DNA from 2 places in the Pseudoalteromonas sp. NH0006-46 genome. Region 2 is predicted to be linked to the other one. Evidence: predicted binding sites of a transcription regulator. Region 2 holds the regulator's gene; the other holds the start of a gene.
What was found. The regulator FliA, encoded in region 2, starts transcription of late flagellar genes. The targets are predictions, from matches to a motif close to CTAAAGNTNNNNNNNNNNNNGCCGATA.
Positions count from the first base shown of each region.

Region 1 (10,854 bases), on a different contig from region 2:
GTGCGATAGAGCTCAATCAGCAGTGGTTGTTTAAGCAAGGGACATGGCATATTAGTGCGGTTGAATCGAGCTGGCTATCAGGTTATTTAACTGCGTTAGGTAACCCTGAAATCAAGCATTTTAGTCCTGCAGAAAACTTCCCAGAGGGAACTAATTTACAAGCACAAACAAGTCAGTATGACCTCCCGTTAGCTTTATTTGCTAAGCAATTAAATAGCGTTAAATTTAATCTTCGCCAAGGTATTTACCAACTTAAAAAGAAGAGTGCACTTTGGTGGGGTTACTGGAAAGGCGCGGCGATATTTACAGCTGTTGCACTGGGTTCTACGTTAGTTATAAAGGCAATTGAGTTACAACAACTTAATTCTCAAGTCGATATAGCAAAAAACCAAGTGATTGAGCGATACCAAGCAGCATTCCCCAGTTCTAAAGTGCATCCTAATTTGATAAAAAATCAGATTAAAGGCGCGTTAGACAGGATAGAAGGCCCTGATGAATCTGGCTTTTTAGAGCTTACTACTAATTTAGTTGATGTATTTTCGCAGGTGAATGAGTTCACACCAGAGACCTTACGTTACGATAAACGCAGAAATGAGTTACGTATTCGCGCACGAGCTAAAGATTTTCAAACCTTTGGTAAAGTAAAAACCATACTCGAACAGCAAGGCTTAACAGTAGAGCAAGGCTCTTTAAATAACGACGGTGATTTTGTGGTCGGTGAAATTAAACTGCGAGGTGCTGCATGAAAACACAAGCGATAAAATACTGGCGTTCTTTAAAAGAACAAGAGCAGCAACTTATTATGGTTGCAGGTGGTATCTTTGTTATTTTTGTTCTTGTGATGGGGATATTTAGGCCATTAAATAATGCCATAACAAAAGCAGAGCAATCGCAAATTAAGCAACAGGCTTTACTTGTATGGGTTGACGAAAGCATAGTAAAGCTAAAAGCAGCGGGTAATACGCGTGTTGTAAGTAATCAAAATTTAAGTCAAGTGGTTAATTCTACCCGTAGCCGTTATCAAATCAACATCAGTAAAATGCAGCCTAGTGATGGTTCACTGCGATTAACGCTCGACTCAGTAGAGTTTAATAAATTAGTAGAGTGGCTCGATGAATTAGTGAATCAACATGGTTTAAAAATCGAAAATTTAGATTTAAGCCGCGACGATAAATCGGGTTATGTGCGAGTAAGCCGTTTGGTATTAGAGAATTAATAAATGAAAAGAATAATTACATTATCGGCTGTTTTTTTAATTAGTTTTATTGTGTTTTGTATCATTAAATTACCTGCTGCTATCGCGCTTGATTTAGCAAAACCTTATCTTCCTAAGCAGTTGGAAGTAGGGCCTGCTGTTGGCACTGTATGGCAAGGCCAATTAATGCAAGTTCGTTTTGATGGCGAACAGTTAAATAATGTGCGCTGGGATATTGCTGGCTGGGCATTATTTACTGGCAATTTAAATACTAATATAAAGTTTGGAAATGCTCGCGAACGTACTGATATATCGGGGTATGCACATGTCAGCTATGGATTGTTTAATCGCACCGTAAAAGTAACGAATGGTCTAGTACGCTCAACGGTAGAGCGAGCAATGCAACGAGTTCAGTTACCTTTGCCTGTTACGGCAAAAGGGCGTGTAATACTGGAACTTGATGAATACACCTCAGGTGCTCCTTACTGTGAGTCATTAAAGGGTGAAATAGCGAGTCCTAATATCGATGTGCAAGGTTTAAATGGTTGGTTTAATATAGGGTCTCTGGCCGGCAATTTAAGTTGTAAGTCGGGTGATGTGGCAATATTAATCGACCCTGATAACACCCTTGGACTTGAAGCCGATGCCACTCTCAAAGCTAACTTTGACTTTAGCGTGGCAGGGTATGTAAAACCAGATGCTAGCTTACCAAAAGATGTTCACGATGCGGTTAAGTTTTTAGGCCGACCAGATAGCCAAGGTCGTTACCCGCTCAATTTTTAATGTTTTGATATAAAGAGTTTTAATGCAACTACCGCAATTTACTGAGCTGCATGCTAAGCAGCTCAGCACATTTTTAAATACACAACCTCACGCCATGACCCTTGCACAAAGCCAAGGTTATTTGTTTGGTGTTATATGTTCACCCGACCCTCTTGATGTACACGAATGGGTTGATGTGATACTCAATAATTCTGCAGACAAATTAGATGAAGAAACACTGTTTTTATTTATGGCGCTTTACCATCAAATAAGTGAACAAGTGTTTGAAGTAGGGTATAAACTGCCATCACAGTACGACAATGCATTTTGCTCGCAGTGGAGCCAAGGCTTTTTAACAGCAAGTAATGCTTACACGCAAAAGCTGTTAACATCACCGCAGTTAGATGCACAGTACAAAGAGGCCTTAGAAACTGCACAAGCAACCCTCAGCTTTTTTGCATTAGATCCACAGCTTATCGCGCAAATCGCATCGCAAAATTCAATGAGCACAATGCAGTTGTGTGAGCAACAATATGACCTTATGGGAGATTTTGCACTTGGTTTTGCAGAGCTTGTAGAAATAGTAGCACTTAATAGTGGTTTGTATAACGATGAAGGCTGGGACGAGTAGTTAGCGTTAAACGTTTTAATATTGGCGCTTTAGTTATTAGTTAAGCGCCAAGTTCTAAAATAATATCTGTGCAGCCTTGCTTGCACTTTACTGCACCTTTACCCACTTCGCTGGTGGCTAAATCGAGTGTGAGCACCGAATTACACTTTTCGCATTTTAGTGTTTTACCTTGCGCTAACTGTTTCAGCATATTACGTTGCTTGTGAAACGAATCACTGGTTTTTTTGTTTAAGTTAGAAAAGTCCATTATTTAGCCCGCTTTTGTTCGAGTGATTCAGACACTATTTTACACACTGTATTTAAGCGGTCAGCGTAGAAGTAAAGATTTAAGTCACGTTCGCGACAGTAGCGTAAATTAAATAGCTGAACCGCGTCATCAGTGGTAAACGTTTTTTCTACATACTCTTTTTCAGAGCCTGAGAGTGTGAGCTCATTACTAATTCTGTTTTTTGCTAAATTAGCAGCTGGGCTTCTATTTACTTTACTTGCATTACTTAAAAAACCAACACCTTCCCCTAATAGCTTCTCGCGTGGTTCTTTTATAAGTGGATGATCAATGGTAAAAAACGCAAGGATCACAATGATCAATATAATAAACTTCTTCATGGATACGTAAACCTTGATCTAAATAGGGTTGAATAATCAAGCAGTGTAATAAACTGCCCTTTAAAAGCAAGTAACTGAGATGAATAAATTAGTAGCAATCAATACCAGTAATTTTAGCCAATATTGGTATAATAACTACCAGAAGTTAGATATTTCTGAAATATCTGAAAGTATTTAATTTATGATTCACTAAACAAGTCTTACTTAGCAAGTTACTTGCTACACTATGAGTATAGAGCATTTGATTAGTGCTCAGCTTTTATTTTCCAAGCGGTGTTGAGGAACTTCGATGGACAAACAGATTAAAGTAAAAAACATTCCTGTTGAGGTAAAAATTCAAAAGCCGGATTTAAGCCGTCAAGATGATAGATTTAACCCCCGTAACCGCATTTATGTGAGAGCTGTAAAAGGTCTTCACCAATTATTAAGACAACGTATTGGTTTTTTAGGCATGCTCGCATTTATGGTTTTGCCATGGATAAACTTTAACGGCCAGCAAGCCGTGCTATTTGATTTAATAGCACAAAAATACAATATTTTTGGTCTAACTTTATGGCCTCAAGACTTCACCATACTGGCGTTTATATTCATGCTGGCGGCTTTTGCGCTGTTTTTGGTAACTACATTTTATGGACGAGTCTGGTGCGGATATACTTGTCCTCAAACGGTATGGACCTTCATTTTTATCTGGTTTGAAGAAAAACTTGAAGGCACAGCAAATCAACGTAAAAAGCTCGATCAACGGCCTATGGACTTTGACAAGTTCTGGCGAAAAACGGCTAAGCATTCTAGCTGGGTGTTGTTTTCTTTGTATACCTCTATTTCGTTTGTTGGTTACTTTACACCGATAAGAGAGCTACTCCCTGATTTTATAACCTTTAATGTTGGCGGTTATGCACTAGTAAGTATTTTAGTGTTTGCTGTGTGCACTTATGGTAACGCCGGCTGGATGCGCGAAATTATGTGTTTGCATATTTGCCCTTACTCGCGTTTTCAGTCGGCAATGTTTGACAAAGATACCTACACAGTAACCTATGATGAAAGCCGAGGTGAAAGCCGTGGTCCTCGCTCACGCAAGGTCGCCCATGAAGATTTAGAAATTGGCGACTGTATTGACTGTAACTTATGTGTACAAGTGTGTCCTACAGGTATTGATATAAGAAATGGCTTACAAGCTGAGTGCATTAATTGTGGTGCGTGTATTGATGCGTGTGACGGCGTAATGGACAAAATGGAGTATCCGCGCGGTTTAATTTCATATACCACAGAACGTAACCTTGAAACGCCAGAAAATAAAACCAACCCTTTACGAGCTAAAATTATTGGTTATACGGTCATATTGGTGCTGCTTACTGGCGCACTTGTTACAAATATTGCACTGCGTAAACCTATGGACTTTGATATTATCCGTGACCGAAATCAGCTATATCGTGTCGACTTTAATGGCTTGGTTGAAAACACATATACCTTAAAGGTAATCAATAAGGCGCAGTATGAGCAAACCTTTAATATTAAAGTTATAGGGCTAGAAAACTTTAAATACATAGGTAAGCAGGTATTCACGGTTCAAGCAGGGCAATCTCACAATGAACCTTTGTCACTCGTTATGGATCCATATGATTTAAAATTGCCTATAACAGAGTTTAATTTTGTGCTGTCACCAGTTAACGAACCGGATGAAACGATATCGCAATCGAGTAATTTTTTTAGAGCGCGATAAGTCGCACTTTCTAATTCGGTGCATATAGCCAATAACAAAAGCGGGTTTAGCCCGCTTTTAATTTATATAAGAAGAGTATGAGCAAATTTAGCTTTATAGATTTAACCCCAGATTTAATACTCGATGCGATAGAAACCATAGGCATTTATCCTGAGTCTGGGCTATTAGCGCTTAACAGTTATGAAAATAGAGTTTATCAATTCAAGGCCGAAGACGGTCTTCGTTACGTCGTAAAGTTTTATCGTCCCGAGCGCTGGAGTAAAGCACAAATTCAAGAAGAACATGACTTTGCTTTTGAATTGGCTGACGCGGAAGTACCCGTTGTAGCCCCTGTTTTACATAACGGACAAAGCTTGTTTGAACACCAGGGTTATATGTTTGTGGTTTTTCCAAGTGTGGGTGGGCGATTATTTGAAGTAGATAATTTAGATCAGCTTGATGTTATGGGACGTTTGATTGGTCGAATGCACCAAGTAGCTAAAACAAAACCATTTACTTACAGACCAACAATAAGCTGTGGTGAGTATTTACATACAGCTAAAGTTCATCTTCAAAAAAGTAACTTAGTGCCAATGGGATTAAGCACTGCTTTTTATACTATTTTAGATTTGGTAATTGAGCAGACACAAAAGCAGTATCAAGATACAAATAATATTCGCTTACATGGAGATTGCCACGCAGGCAATATATTATGGGCCGGCGATGCGTTAATGTTCGTGGATTTAGACGATAGTCGCCAGGGACCTGCGATTCAAGATTTATGGATGATGCTAAGTGGCGACAGGCCAACGCAACTGTTACAGTTAGACACCTTAGTCGGGGCGTATGAAGAATTCTGTGATTTTGACCACGCTCAACTCAAATTAATTGAACCGCTGCGAGCAATGCGTATTATTCATTATATGGGATGGGTGGCAAAAAGGTGGAGCGATCCTGCTTTCGTGCGGAACTTTTCATGGTTTGCTGATGACAAATACTGGGAGCAACAAATTTTAGCGCTTAAAGAACAACTTGCAGCTCTGCAAGAACCGCCGTTAAAATTATTGCCGTAAATTATTATTTAATGACGAGTACAACGAGATACTAATGCTTAAAAAATTAAAACTGAGCCTACTTCTTTTATGTTTACCATTTGCAGCCTTTGCTGCACAGTTTGAGGCTAATAACCAATACACTATTATTAAAACTGAAAAAAGCACAACACCCCAAGTAACAGAGTTCTTTTCATTTTATTGTCCGCACTGTTTTAAATTTGAACCAGTGGCTAAAGCAATTGAAAAAAAACTGCCGGAAGGTACTGAGTTTGTTAAAAGCCACGTTAACTTTTTAGGTGGTGTATCTCCACAAGCACAAAGTAACTTAAGCTTTGCTTACTTAATTGCCAAACAACAAGGCCAAGCACAAAATATAGCTGACCAAATTTTTAGAAGCATTCATATTCAAGGTGTGCCTTTAACAGAAGTTAAAGATCTTAAAAAGCTGTTGGAAGTTAACGGGATAGATAGCGACACTTTTGACCAAGCTATTGCAAGCATGCCAATTATTGCCGCAGAACAAGCAATGCAAGACAAACAAAATAAATATTCAAAATTAGGTGCATTAACTGGCGTACCTACTTTTATCGTTAACGATAAATACAAAATCAACATTAACACCATAAAAAACCAACAAGAACTTGATGAGTTAATTGCGTTTTTATTAGCATTATAAATTTTGGAGTATAAGTATGATTAAACTACTTAAAGCAGGGTTACTTGCATTAGTATTACCACTGGCAGCAACGAGCTTTGCGGCGACCTATGAAGAAGGCGTTCATTACGATGTTATTTCTGAACGCGCTACTAAAAAGCCAGAAGTAAAAGAGTTTTTCTCTTTTTACTGCCCGGCGTGTAATAACTACGAGTCATTGATCAGCGAATTTAAGCCTAAACTTGATAAAAATGTTAAGTTTAAAAAGAGTCACGTTGACTTTGTGGGTGTTCGTAACCCAGAAAACCAACAAATGATGAGCCAAGCATTAGCCACTGCAGAAGTACTTCCGCAAAAAGAAAAAATTATTGCAGCTATTTTTAATCATATTCACACAAAACGCGCTAAATTTAACGAATTAGCTGACGTGAAAGATGTGTTCGTTGCGCAAGGTGTTGATGGCGATAAATTTGATAAGTTATTTAAAAGCTTTTCGGTTCGTACATTAAGCTCTAAGATGAAACGCGACCAAGAGTACTTTAAAGAAAAAGGCGCCCTTCGTGGTGTTCCAACATTTATTGTAAACGGTAAGTATAAATTAAACTTAGGCCGTGAATCAGGTGTTACGGCACCTGAAGATATCAGCAAGTTAATTAATTACTTGGCAAGTAAGTAAAAGAATACAAAAAAGCTCCTTTATAGGAGCTTTTTTGTGCCTATAAGTTTTTACTCACCGTTATTTTTTCTGCAAATACACACCTGATTCTATATGATGTGTATAAGGGAACTGATCAAATATCGCAAAGCGCTTGACGTTATGAGTACGCGTTAAATGATCTAGATCGCGTTCCAGTGTGTCAGGGTTGCACGATATGTAAATAATATTTTCGTAGTTAGCCACTAAATCACAGGTCAATTCATCCATACCAGCGCGTGGCGGGTCGACTAAGATGGTTTGGCAATTGTAACTTTTTAAATCAATGCCATCTAGACGAGAAAAAGTACGTTCTCCATTCATCGCTTGAGTAAACTCTTCGCTCGACATACGTATAATATCGAGATTATCTACATTGTTCTTCTCGATATTGTATTGAGCAGAGTAAACAGATGACTTAGATATCTCAGTTGCTAGTACTTTTTTAAAAGAGCCAGCTAGTGCAATAGAAAAGTTACCATTACCGCAGTAAAGCTCTAGTAAATCATTTTTAAGTGGTTTACATAAACCTTGTGCCCACTCAAGCATGCTTATATTTACTTTCGCATTAGGTTGCGTAAAGCTATTCTCTACTTGTTGGTAAACGAGTTCTTGGCCATTTACAGTTAATCGCTCTGTTACAAAGTCATCACCTAGCATTTCTTTTTGCTTACGTGCTCGGCCAATAAAGTCTATCTTATATTTTTCACTCAGCTTTGCCTTAAGCGCTTTAATTTCACGTAGCCATTCATCATCAAGCGGCTTGTGGTAAAGCAAGCTCACTAAAATTTCACCGCTGAGTGTAGACAGGTAATCTATTTGAAAAAGCTTTCGGCGTAAAACCTCACATGGCTTAAGGTTTTCAATCATTACTTGCATTATTTCACCAACAAGCGGTGCTGCAGGGTCAAACGTATCCACGCGTATTTTTTCTTTAGTTTGCTGATCGAACATTATATGAAACAGATCGTCTCCATCATGCCATACTCTAAACTCGGCACGTTGGCGGTAGTTAATTGGCTCCGAGCTAAACACTTCTAGCTGCTCCACACCAAAACGTTGAAACTGTGAAGTTATACGCTGTTCTTTTTCACTTAACTGCGCTTGGTACTGTGTGGTATCTATTTTAATAACTGCCATTCGCGTTATTGCCTTATCTAAGATCTGTTTATCGGCGCTATTGTAGGGAGCGGTTCGCATTTGTCTAGTTTTGGCAAGAATAAATGATGTTTTTTTACGCGGTTTACTTTAGTTTTTTATGCTCTGGCCGATAATAAAGTACGCACGCTCAGGAGACGAATCATGAAAATAGGCAACTATGGGTTTATACCAAGCCAGAATATAAACAAATTCAATAACAAAGCTGATGTACAACAACCTACCATCACGTCTCCGCAAGACAGTTATCAGCAACGAGGCAAAGAGTTGGCTGCTAAAGTCTTAGGCGATAAAATGGCAGAGCAGCTTGGTTTACCTGTTCAAGAAAAAAAGGCAGAAAAACCCCTTTTTGATTTTGAAGAAATTGTTAAAAATGTACTCGACTTTGTCACTGGCGCCGTTAATAAAGCAAAAGCTGATGGTGCCGATGACGATAAATTAAAAGGTATGTTAAGTGATGCCCGTAAGGGGGTTCAAATAGGTATTGATGACGCTGTTGATGAGCTCAAAGAGTCTGGCGTGCTAAACGATGAAACCCAAGAGGGGATCAATAAATCAAAAGAAGGAATTTTCAATGGCCTTGATGAGTTTGAAGATAATTTGTTCAACCCAATGCCCGCCAGTGTGGGGGTAACACAAGCACAGTATGCCAGTTTAAGTAATAATGCTCAGTACAGCTTTACAACCGCAGAAGGCGATGAAGTAACAATTAGTTTTGCCGATGCGTTTAAATCTCAGTCTGCTAGCAGTTATCAACGTGGTGAGAAAGGAGAGGCATTCGTAAGTGAATCATCACAATCGAGGGAGCTTTATTTTTCAATGTCAGTTAACGGCGACCTTAATGATAAAGAGCAAGAAGCAATTAATGAGTTGATGGAAAACCTACAAAACGTAAGTAAAACTTTTTTTAGCGGTGATTTAGATCGGGCATTTGAAGAAGCGCAAGAGCTTAGTTTAGGCAATGAGCAACTAGTTGCATTTTCAATGGACTTACGACAAACCAAAACGGTTGCTGCAATAAAAGGTTATGAAGAAAATAAACCGGCCCCAGAAAAAGTAATTGCAGATAAAATAGCGCCTTTTAATGATGATCTACGAGAGGCATTTTCTAAAGCCTCCGAGTTAGATATTCAAAATCAGTTATCAGGCATCATGCAATGGCTCAATGAGGACCAAAGTGAGATCGATAAGCTTGTTGATTATACAAAAGCTATGTTTGAAAACCTTAATAAGTTAAATAGCGCGGCAAAGCAAACAGCTGACGAGGTTTAGCCTTAACCTTAAACTACTTTCTTTTGCAAAAATCACATGGCAAACTGCCGTTCTAATCTAATTATAGGAACGGTCGTTTGTCAGCGCATATAATGGTTTTTGATTCGGGGATTGGTGGCACAACAGTACTTGAACATATAAAGCAACGTATCCCGAATGCTCAATATAGCTATTTCATGGATAATGCTTTCTTACCTTATGGGGCTCAGACACAACAAACAATCATTAATCGTTTGTGTTCGCTTATTCATTTTATTAAGTTAAACAAGCTAAACGTCGATTTAATTGTTATAGCGTGCAACACGGCATCTACGTCTGCATTAAGTGCCGTACGCAAAATTACAGATATACCCATTGTTGGTGTTGTACCAGCGATAAAACCCGCAGCAGAATTAACTCATTCAAACCACATTGCTTTACTGGCAACACCAGCCACAATAGCGAGCTCGTATACAAAAACACTAATAGCACAGCATGCCAGTAATGTAATCGTTAACTTATATAGTAGTGTTGAGTTGGTAAACCTTGCGGAACAGCTTTTTTTCAATGACTGCTTAGATACAATTAAATTGCATGCCGTGCTTGAAGATTTGAATATTGAAAAGCAAGTAGACGTACTTATATTAGGATGTACACACTTTCCCATACTTGCAAAACAAATTAGTGAATACTTTGAAAATAGTATTCAGCTGGTGGACTCCGGCGTAGCAATAGCAAGTAGGGTCAGTTATTTATTAGACGAATTAGGTTTATTAGCACAAAATATATCAGATATAAAAAAGCCGCTGCAATACTATGCAACGGCTAATGTGTTCAGTGATAAACTGGCGGTTAAGCTAGTTACGCTGATTGATCCGCCTGAGTTCGAAGGGCGTTAGCATCATCTTCTTGTTTTTGTTTTGCTTCACGTACTTTTAAAGTTCGTTGTTGAAACTCACTATCGTTCAAGTTAGCAATAGCATTGTCTGCGTCAGCTTGCGCCATTTCAACAAAACCAAAGCCACGACGTTTGCCTGTATTTTTATCCTTTAATAGACGAACGTTGAATACTTTACCTTGCTCTTCAAACAAAGCACGAACAACACCTTCGTTTGCACGGTAAGGAAGGTTACCAACGTAAAGTGTTT
Region 1 is NZ_BAAJML010000018.1:13,275-24,128, forward strand. It holds gene gspL (type II secretion system protein GspL) at 1-746, shown strand, start outside; gene gspM (type II secretion system protein GspM) at 743-1,216, shown strand; gene AC27I2_RS19480 (type II secretion system protein N) at 1,220-1,978, shown strand; gene AC27I2_RS19485 (UPF0149 family protein) at 2,001-2,588, shown strand; gene AC27I2_RS19490 (hypothetical protein) at 2,629-2,835, opposite strand; gene AC27I2_RS19495 (hypothetical protein) at 2,835-3,194, opposite strand; gene ccoG (cytochrome c oxidase accessory protein CcoG) at 3,484-4,914, shown strand; gene AC27I2_RS19505 (serine/threonine protein kinase) at 4,992-5,966, shown strand; gene AC27I2_RS19510 (thiol:disulfide interchange protein DsbA/DsbL) at 6,001-6,624, shown strand; gene AC27I2_RS19515 (thiol:disulfide interchange protein DsbA/DsbL) at 6,641-7,279, shown strand; gene trmA (tRNA (uridine(54)-C5)-methyltransferase TrmA) at 7,340-8,437, opposite strand; gene AC27I2_RS19525 (DUF5610 domain-containing protein) at 8,600-9,727, shown strand; gene murI (glutamate racemase) at 9,805-10,605, shown strand; gene AC27I2_RS19535 (RNA recognition motif domain-containing protein) at 10,568-10,854, opposite strand, start outside.
Region 1: the regulator FliA is predicted to act here: its motif matches at 8,544-8,570, upstream of AC27I2_RS19525 (DUF5610 domain-containing protein).

Region 2 (10,854 bases):
TGCTTTGGCGTTGGTGGTACTACTCGTAACGGTTTACACCATGAAACCGGTTGAGTTTGGTATGTTTCCGGCCGTATTACTTATCGCCACAATTATGCGTTTAGCACTTAACGTAGCAAGTACACGTGTTGTACTACTTGAAGGACATAATGGTGGAGATGCCGCGGGGAAAGTGATAGAAGCCTTTGGGTCTGTTGTTATTGGCGGTAACTATGCTGTTGGCCTAGTGGTATTTTTAATTCTTATCATTATTAACTTTGTTGTAATTACCAAAGGTGCAGGGCGTATTTCTGAAGTATCAGCACGTTTTACACTTGATGCAATGCCAGGTAAACAAATGGCAATTGACGCCGATTTAAACGCAGGATTCATTAGTGCAGAGCAAGCGCGTGATCGCCGCGAAGAGGTTACTCGCGAAGCTGACTTCTATGGTTCAATGGATGGTGCAAGTAAGTTTGTAAAAGGTGATGCTATTGCTGGTATTGTCATTTTAATTATCAACATTGTTGGTGGTTTATTTGTTGGCATGATCCAGCACGATTTAAGTTTTGGCCAAGCTATGGAAGTTTACACACTGCTTACGATTGGTGATGGCCTAGTGGCTCAGCTTCCCTCACTGTTACTATCGATTGGTACAGCGATTGTAGTAACACGTCAAAACGAGTCACTCAATATGGGCGACCAGTTTAAGAAACAACTTGGCAACGAGAAGTCATTATTTATAGCTTCTGGTATCTTAATTACCATGGGCTTAGTACCGGGCATGCCTCATTTAGCATTTTTAAGCCTAGGCGCATTATTAGGTTATTTAGCTTACTACACTCAACAAAGTAAACTAAAAGTGGCTGCAGCAGAGGCTGAAGCTGCTGCAAATGGAGCTGCTGGTACGGGCGTTGCTAATAAACAAGAACAAAAAGAACTGGGTTGGGATGATGTTCAGCAAGTAGATGTAATTGGATTAGAGGTAGGCTACAGGTTAATTCCTTTGGTTGACCAATCTCAAGGCGGAGAACTACTAAATCGTATTAAGGGAGTACGTAAAAAGCTTTCTCAAGAGCTGGGTTTTTTAGTTCCACCCGTACATATTCGCGATAACTTAGAGCTTGACCCTAATGCATACAGAATTACGCTTATGGGGGTATCTACAGGTGAAGGTGAACTTAAGCATGGTGATGAACTGGCAATAAACCCTGGTCAAGTATTTGGGCCAATTAAAGGGATTGAAACTAAAGACCCTGCTTTTGGACTTGATGCGGTATGGATAAAACCAGATCAAAAAGACGAAGCACAATCGCTAGGTTATACCGTGGTAGATTCAGCCACAGTTGTGGCTACACATATTAGCCAGTTACTCACAAACAGTGCAGCACTGCTGTTAGGCCACGAGGAAGTACAGAACTTATTAGACATGTTAGGTAAAAGTCACCCTCGCTTAGTTGAAGGTTTAGTTCCTGACGTATTACCGTTAACTGTGATTGTAAAAGTACTACAAAACTTACTTAATGAAGGGGTTGCAATTCGCGACATGCGTTCAATTGTACAAACGCTTGTTGAGTATGGCCCGCGTAGTCAAGACCCCGATGTATTAACGGCTGCAGTGCGTATTTCATTACGCCGATTAATAGTTCAAGATGCTGTAGGTATGTCGTCAGAAATCCCTGTCATAACCTTGGCGCCTGAGTTGGAACAGATGTTGCATCAGTCACTGCAAAATGCAGGCGACGAAGGTGCCGGTATAGAACCAGGACTTGCAGAGCGACTTCAAGTGTCACTAAACGAAGCGCATCAAAACCAAGAAATGTCCGGTGAACCTTCAATATTGCTAACGTCGGGAATGTTACGCACTGTGTTATCTCGTTTTGTTAAGTACACCATCCCGGGTTTAAGGGTGATGTCTTATCAAGAGGTACCAGATGAAAGACAGATCAAGATAGTCAGCTCTGTAGGCCAACAATAAGATTTTTAAAGGGGTTGAATCATGAAAATAAAACGTTTTTTTGCTAAAGATATGCGCACAGTACTTAAAGAAGTTAAAGACGAATTAGGTGTTGATGCGGTTATTATGTCAAATAAAAAGCTAGCTAACGGTGTCGAAATTGTAGCAGCAGTTGATTATGACAAAGCAGCCCCTAAAAAAGAGCAACCGCAAAGTGCGCCAGCAAAAAGTTTTGCAAAGTCACAGCAAGTGCATAATTTTGTAAAACCAGAGCCACTTCGCGCTAAGCCAGAGCCACAAGCGAAAGTAGCTGATAGTCTTCAAGCATTATTAGAGCGTCAAGCTCCACGTCCTCGCTCTGCAGAACTGGCTTCTATGTTTTCGCAATCAGGTATTGATACTACAGACAACTACCAAGAGCCAGTGCAAGAACAGCGTCCTCGACCTATATTTACCAATGAACGCCAAGCTTCAGCTCGTCCGCAAACACAAGCAGACAGCCTTGGGTTTGATGACCTAGAAAGTGATTTTGATGACCTTGATACCCCAGTGACAAACCGTCAAGAAACTAAACATAATGAAAGTGAGCAAATTTCGTCAATGCGTGACGAAATGAATGCCATTCGTCAGTTGTTAGAGCATCAAGTATCAGGGCTCATGCAACAAGACATGGCAAGACGCGACCCTACTCGTGCATGCATGATTGATCGTTTAGTTGGTATGGGTATAGATAAAGATGTTGCAGAGCAAATGGCGTGCTTTGTTCCTGACGATGTGTCTCGTCAGCAAGGTTGGAAAGCACTTTTAACAATGGTTGAAGATCAGATGCAGACAACCAATAACGAAATTTTACGTCAAGGCGGTGTATACGCTTTGGTTGGCCCAACTGGGGTTGGTAAAACAACCACAGTTGCTAAATTAGCTGCACTTGGTGCACAAAAGTACGGTGCAGACAAAGTCGCTTTAATCACAACCGACACATACAGAATTGGTGCTTATGAGCAACTTGCTACGTATGGTCGAATTATAGGCTGTGGTGTTAAGCAAGTTAAAGATGCTAATGAATTAGCTGAAGTTTTATATCATTTACGAAATAAACGACTAGTATTAATTGATACTGCGGGTATGAGCCAACGCGACTTACGTTTAACTGAGCAGCTTAATACTCTTATGCGTAACCAGCGCGTTGATATTCGTAGCTATTTAGTGCTCAGTGCAACATCGCAAATACACGTGTTGCAAGAAACCGTTAGACACTTTAAGAAAGTGCAGTTAAGTGGTTGTATATTCACCAAATTAGACGAATCTTTAAGTTTAGGTGAGATTATTAGTATTGCGATTCAAAATCGCCTTCCAATAGGGTATCTTACTAACGGTCAACGAGTACCAGAAGATATTCGAGTTGCAAATGCTGAAAAACTAGTTAAAAAGGCTGAGCAACTCTATTTAAAAAGAGCAAAAGCACAACATTCAAGGCACCAAGCAGTGGCGCCAAGCACAGTAGGGATGTATGATTAACACAGTATTAGATCAAGCAAGTGGCCTGCGCAAAATGAGTCAAAACAATAACAACGGCGTAAAAGTTATCGCTGTCACTGGCGGTAAAGGTGGAGTAGGAAAAACAAATGTTTCTCTTAATACTGCAATTGCATTAGGCCAGCAAGGTAACAGAGTATTGGTTCTTGATGCCGATTTAGGCTTAGCAAACTGTGACGTTATGCTAGGGCTGCGTGTTGAACGTAACTTATCACATGTTTTATCTGGTGAATGCGAACTTGATGAAATTCTAGTTGAAGGCCCCGCAGGTATTAAAATTGTACCCGCGACGTCGGGTTCTCAAAGCATGGTTGAATTGTCGCCTTCAGAGCATGCGGGACTTATCAGAGCTTTTAGCGAATTAAATACAGAATTTGATATTTTAATTGTAGATACTGCAGCAGGTATTTCTGACATGGTGCTGAGTTTTTCCCGCGCAGCACAAGATGTCATGGTTGTTGTATGCGACGAGCCCACATCAATAACAGATGCCTACGCGCTGATAAAAGTATTGAGCCGTGAGCATGGTGTATATAAATTTAAAATTGTTGCAAATATGGTCCGCAGCATGCGTGAAGGGCAAGAGCTATTTGCTAAACTTTCCAAAGTAACCGATCGTTTTTTAGATGTATCAATGGACTTGGTTGCAACGGTTCCCTACGACGAAAATATGCGTAAGGCAACACGCCGTCAAAAAGTTATTGTAGAACTTTTTCCAAATTCGCCTGCGGCACTGGCGTTTCAAGCGCTAGCAACAAAAGCAGTTAAATGGCCAATACCTAACCAACCATCGGGTCATCTGGAGTTTTTCATAGAGAAACTAGTAAACGGCTAATTATGACAACATTGGTGAATAAAGTTATGGGATATCAATCAGCACAAAATTTAAATGTGATTGTTGAAAAACATGCATCACTCGTCAAAAAAGTGGCATGTCACCTTATAGCGCGTTTACCTGCCAGCGTTCAGCTGGACGATTTAATACAATCAGGCATGATTGGCCTGATTGAAGCTTCTAAGAGCTTTGATGCAACCAAAGGCGCCAGCTTTGAAACTTTTGCAGGGATTCGTATTCGTGGCGCAATGCTTGACGAAATGCGACGCGGCGATTGGGCACCCCGTTCAGTGCATCGCAAAAGCCGTTTGGTGGCTGAAACAATTGCTTTTTTAGAAAAAAGCTTAAGCCGTGAGCCTACAGATATAGAAGTTGCTGAAAAACTTGAAATTTCGTTAAATGAGTACCATCATATCTTAAACGATGTAAATGCAAGTAAAGTACTCGGTATAGAAGACCTTGGTGTCGACGAGGATGTCATCAGTCCAGTTGATCAAGATTTAGCGCTAGACAAACCGTTTAATAACGTTAAAAATGAGCGGTTTAATGAGTCTTTGTTAGGTGCGGTAAAATCTTTGCCAGAACGAGATGCAATGGTGCTTTCTTTGTACTATAACGATGAAATGAATTTAAAAGAAATAGGGCATATACTCGATGTAAGCGAATCGCGTGTAAGTCAAATACATGGTCAGGCGATGATTAAGCTCAAAGCTAAAATCAATGACTGGATAAATTAGTAGTAAGTAAACAAGGTTAAGACCTCACTGGGGGATGTTTTGGATAAAAACATGAAAATTCTGGTTGTTGACGATTTTTCAACAATGAGACGTATTATTAAAAATCTGTTACGTGACTTAGGTTTCACTAATGTTCAAGAAGCAGACGATGGGTCAACCGCTTTGCCAATGCTACAAAATCAAGTATTTGATTTTGTTGTTACCGATTGGAATATGCCAGGAATGCAGGGTATAGACCTATTAAGAGCAATACGTGCGGATGATAAGCTTAAACACATTCCGGTATTGATGGTAACGGCTGAAGCTAAAAAAGAACAAATTATAGCGGCAGCACAGGCAGGTGTTAATGGTTACATTGTTAAGCCATTTACTGCTGGAACACTCAAAACTAAATTAGAAAAAGTATTTGAACGTTTAGGCTAATGATAGGGGGAGAGGCTTATGTCAGCACTTGCTGCGCCTCAAATAACTTTAGAACAAGCTCGTCAGCTCGTTGTTTATCTAGAAAACGGTGAGCAAGACAAAGCCAATCAGTTAATTTTAGATACTGCTTCTAAGGAGCAATCTGAAATATTTGCTGAAGTTGGAAAGTTAACCCGTCAATTGCATGAAGCTTTAAAAAGCTTCGAGCTAGACACTCGCTTAACTGACTTAACTACCGATGCGATTCCAGATGCAAAAAAACGGCTTAATTATGTTATAGAAATGACAGAAAATGCCGCAAATAAAACAATGGATGCTGTTGAGGCTAGCCTACCAATTGCTCAGCAGTTGGCGGATGAGATATCTCATATCAAACCGACATGGGATCGCCTAATGAATCGAGAGATTGAGTTAGGAGAGTTTAAATCGTTATGCCACAGCATTGATAAGTTTATGAACAAATCTCATCATAAAACCGATGAGCTGCAAAGTTTGATGACAAATGTACTTATGGCGCAAGACTATCAAGATTTAACCGGGCAAGTTATTCGCCGGGTTATTGAGCTTGTTAGAGAAGTCGAAGAAAGCTTGATCCATCTTTTGACTGCCTTTGCTGATCAAAACGACGGTAAAGCCGAAAAAATAGAACAACAAAAAACAAATGAACCATTAGACGAACAAACTTTAGCAGGTCCAGAAGGCCCTATTATTGATAAAGAATCACGTAATGATGTTGTATCTGATCAAGATGAAGTCGATGATCTTTTATCAAGTTTGGGCTTCTAAGAGGAGAGTAACTGCATGTTTGAAGTCGATGAAGATATTTTACAAGACTTTCTTGTAGAGGCAGGAGAAATCCTAGAGCTTTTATCTGAACAGTTAGTTGAGCTGGAAAACAATCCAGAAGACACCGAATTACTCAATGCCATATTTAGAGGGTTTCACACTGTAAAAGGTGGTGCTGGGTTTTTAGCCATGACGGAGTTAGTTGACGCATGTCATGGTGCAGAAAATGTATTCGATTTACTCAGACAGGGTGTACGAACAGTTAACTCTGAGTTAATGGATGTGATTTTGCAGGCACTCGACACTATTAACGAGATGTTTGCTACCATTCAAAACCGCGATAAACCTGAGCCTGCCGATCCCGAACTACTTGAAGTTCTTCACAAACTGGGCTTGCCTCCAACAGAGGAAGAGCTTGCTGGTGAATCTCCATTTGACACGGTAGATGAGCCTCAACATGAAGCTTTAGAAACGCCTGCGGCAGAAGAAACTTCATCAGCAGATGAAGAAGACCCATTTGCCTTTGATGAGTTATTTAGCGGCGGTTCAGCTGCGCAAAGCGATGAAGAAACTCAGATAGATGAAATAACAGAAGATGAATTCGAAAACCTACTCGACGAGCTACACGGGAAAGGTCAAAGCCCAATAGCTGAAAGTTCGCCAAGTAGCAGTGATGTCAGTGGAGACATTACAGATGATGAGTTTGATAATCTACTTGATGAACTCCATGGCGTTGGAAGCTTTGGCGCTGTTGCCGCTAGTGAGCCTGCAAAAGAGCAACCAGCAAGTAATAATCCAGTAGAAAATACTGCAACGGCATCAACAAATACATCGGCAAGTAATACTAGCGATGATGAAATTAGTGATGATGAATTTGAGGCTTTACTAGATGAACTTCATGGTACTGGCGCTCCTAAATCAATAGAGAGTCCTGCAGTTTCAGAGTCTAAGCCAGCGGCAAAACCCGCGGCTAAGGTAAGTGAGCCTGTTAAAAAGCCTGAACCCGTAAAAGCTGCTGCGCCAAAACCAGTGCAAAAGCCTGCAGAAAAACCAGCAGCAAAAGCAGCGCCTGCTCCAGCGCCTGCAGCTGTGAAAAAACCAGCTCCTCCTCAAGCCGAGACAACAGTCCGAGTTGACACAAAACGCCTAGACCAAATAATGAATATGGTGGGTGAGCTTGTACTTGTTCGTAACAGGTTGGTAAGTTTAGCAACAAACTCAGAAAGTGAAGCAATGGGTAAAGCCATTTCTAACTTAGATGTTGTGACGGCTGATATCCAAGGCGCAGTAATGCAAACGCGAATGCAGCCAATTAAAAAGGTATTTGGCCGCTTCCCTCGAGTTGTTCGTGACTTAGCACGAAGCTTAAATAAAGATATTAGTTTACAGCTTGTTGGTGAAGAAACTGATTTAGATAAAAACTTGGTTGAGGCACTTGCAGATCCACTTGTTCACTTAGTTAGAAACTCAGTTGACCACGGAATAGAGATGCCAGCAGCTCGTGAAGCAGCTGGCAAACCTAGAACGGGTAATGTCACGCTTTCAGCTTCGCAAGAAGGCGACCATATCTTGTTAACTATCAAAGATGATGGTGCGGGTATGGATGCTGAGAAGCTCAAAAAAATTGCAATCAGTAAAGGCGTTTTAGATCACGATCAAGCGAGCCGTTTATCAGATACCGAAGCGTACAATTTAATATTTGCACCAGGATTTTCTACTAAGGAAGAGATCTCTGATATTTCAGGGCGTGGTGTGGGTATGGATGTTGTAAAAACTAAAATCACTCAACTCAATGGCTCAGTGAGTATTCAGTCAGAGCTAGGTGTTGGTACAATTTTAGAAATTAAAGTACCGCTAACACTTGCCATATTACCTACCTTAATGGTTGTAGTTGGTGAACAAACATTTGCACTACCATTGGCTGGTGTTAGTGAAATATTCCACTTAGATTTAACCAAAACAAATGTAGTTGATGGTCAACTAACGATCATTGTACGTAAAAAAGCAATACCGCTGTTTTATCTTGAGCATTGGTTAGTTAAAGGAGCAGATCGTACTCAGCGCAAAGCTCAAGGCCATGTTGTTATTGTTCAAATAGGTACTCAGCAGGTTGGTTTTGTCGTTGACTCCTTAATAGGACAAGAAGAAGTTGTGATAAAGCCTCTTGATGCACTTCTTCAAGGCACTCCTGGTATGGCAGGTGCAACTATTACGTCAGATGGTGGAATTGCACTTATTTTAGATGTTCCCAATATGTTAAAACACTACGCAGGCTAAATCATAAAGCAGGCACACAATTAAGTGTGCCTACATAGAAATTTAATAAGAGAGCTAAATGGCCGTAAAAGTTTTAGTTGTTGACGATTCAAGCTTTTTTCGTCGTAGAGTAAGCGAAATTCTTGAGCAAGACAGCGACATACAAGTAATTGGATTTGCCATAAATGGCAGAGAAGCTGTTGAAAAAACGGCCCAACTGCGTCCTGATATGATCACAATGGATGTAGAAATGCCAGTGCTTGATGGTATTAGCGCGGTTAAAGAAATAATGGCCAGCAATCCTACACCAATTTTAATGTTTTCTTCATTGACCCGTGCTGGCGCAACAGCCACACTCGATGCTCTTGATGCGGGGGCGATGGACTTTTTGCCTAAAAAGTTTGAAGACATAGCACGTAATAATGAAGATGCCATAAAGCTTCTCCAAGCTAAAGTTAAAGAAATTGGCAATAGACGCATTCCCAGAACTTTTAAGCCAGTGTCGTATTCTAAACCCGCAACACGTGCGGTACCTCAAAGAAGTAGCACATCTTCCATCAGGCAACCGGATAGAAGTTTTCAGCGTTCAACCCCTGAACCATCATTAACCAAAACACAGAGCTCACTTCCTTCTCGTGCCAGTGGAAAGCAATATAGATTAGTCGCAATTGGTACGTCTACGGGTGGCCCAGTTGCTTTACAAAATGTGCTAACGCAATTACCAGCTAATTTCCCGCATCCTATTTTACTCATTCAGCATATGCCCGCTGCTTTTACACCGGCATTTGCAGCTCGCTTAAATGGTTTGTGCAAAATAAAAGTAAAAGAGGCACAACAAGGTGATCGGTTAGACCCAGGAACTGCTTATTTAGCGCCGGGCGGTCAACAAATGATGGTTGAAGGACGAGGTGGTTCAAAAACATTGCGTGTTTTTGAAGATAATAGCGAGCGAATTACTTATAAGCCTAGCGTCGATGTAACGTTTGCAAGTGTAGCTAAGGCTTTTCAAGGCGATGTATTAGCAATTATTTTAACTGGCATGGGCGCCGATGGTCGAGATGGTGCGAGAATGTTAAAACAAACTGGGGCTACTATTTGGGCACAAGACGAAAAAAGCTGTGTTGTTTATGGTATGCCACAAGCTGTTGCTAATGCGGGACTTTCAAGTGAGAGTTTAGCGCTGGATGATATTGCAACGCGGATAAAAAGTGAAACCGGTTGTGGATAAGCTCTCCGTACTTGGGTTAATAGTTGCACTAAGTGCTATAGCAATAGGCTATCATCTAGAAGGTGGTGTGATTGCAGCGCTTTTTAATGGTCCGGCACTCATTATCGTACTAGGTGGTACTTTAGGTGCTGTCATGCTTCAAACATCTGCCAGTACTTTTAAAAAAATGCTTAGAATGAGTCACTGGGTATTTGTTACGCCAAGCTATGATATTGATGATGCGATTGAACAGGTTAAACGTTGGTCGCATAAAGCGAGACAAGAGGGCTATTTAGCACTAGAGGATGAGGCATTAACGCATTCAGATGTTTATGCCGCAAAGGGGCTCAGCCTGTTAGTTGATGGTGGTTCAGAACAAAAACTCAGAGATACACTTGAGATAGACTTATTGTTAGAACGTGAACGCTTACTTGAAGCGGCTCGGGTTTACGAAGCAATGGGCGGCTATAGTCCTACCATAGGTATTTTAGGGGCCGTTCTTGGACTTATTCAAGCAATGTCTTTTATTACTGACCCCCAATTACTAGGTGCTGGAGTTGCTACTGCCTTTATTGCTACGATATACGGCGTGGGGTTGGCTAATTTATTATTTTTACCCATGGCAAATAAGCTTAAGCAACGTGTAGAAGAAAAGATGCTTTACCACGAAATGCTTGCTGAAGGTATCATTGCAATTAGCGATGGCCAAAGCCCTATGAATATAGAGTTAAAGCTTGAAGCTTACCGTGTTGAGCGGCCAAACCTAGTGGACGCATAAAATGATGCGTCGACGTTTGGGTCGCTCGGCCCAAAAAAGTCAGCACACAGAACGCTGGTTGGTGTCGTATGCTGACTACATGACCATCATGTTTGCTTTTTTTGTTGTAATGTATGCTATTGCAATAAACAAAGAGGAAAACTTTCAAATTCTATCGGATTCTTTAGAGCAAGTGTTTGATAAATCAGCACGTATTTATTCTCAGCAAGGGACGGGGGTAGAGGGTACCGGAATACTCACCGATAGAGTCACGCCTGAGAAAGAATTACTCTATGGTGAAAGTATAAACAAAGAAGAGCAAGGCCCCGAGTTACTCGATGGCCAAAGTGATACGAGCAATATCCAGCAAAAATATTTAGG
Region 2 is NZ_BAAJML010000001.1:664,562-675,415, forward strand. It holds gene flhA (flagellar biosynthesis protein FlhA) at 1-1,957, shown strand, start outside; gene flhF (flagellar biosynthesis GTPase FlhF) at 1,979-3,454, shown strand; gene AC27I2_RS03040 (MinD/ParA family ATP-binding protein) at 3,447-4,307, shown strand; gene AC27I2_RS03045 (RNA polymerase sigma factor FliA) at 4,334-5,044, shown strand; gene cheY (chemotaxis response regulator CheY) at 5,084-5,467, shown strand; gene AC27I2_RS03055 (protein phosphatase CheZ) at 5,486-6,253, shown strand; gene AC27I2_RS03060 (chemotaxis protein CheA) at 6,269-8,530, shown strand; gene AC27I2_RS03065 (protein-glutamate methylesterase/protein-glutamine glutaminase) at 8,589-9,737, shown strand; gene AC27I2_RS03070 (flagellar motor protein) at 9,730-10,494, shown strand; gene AC27I2_RS03075 (flagellar motor protein MotB) at 10,496-10,854, shown strand, end outside.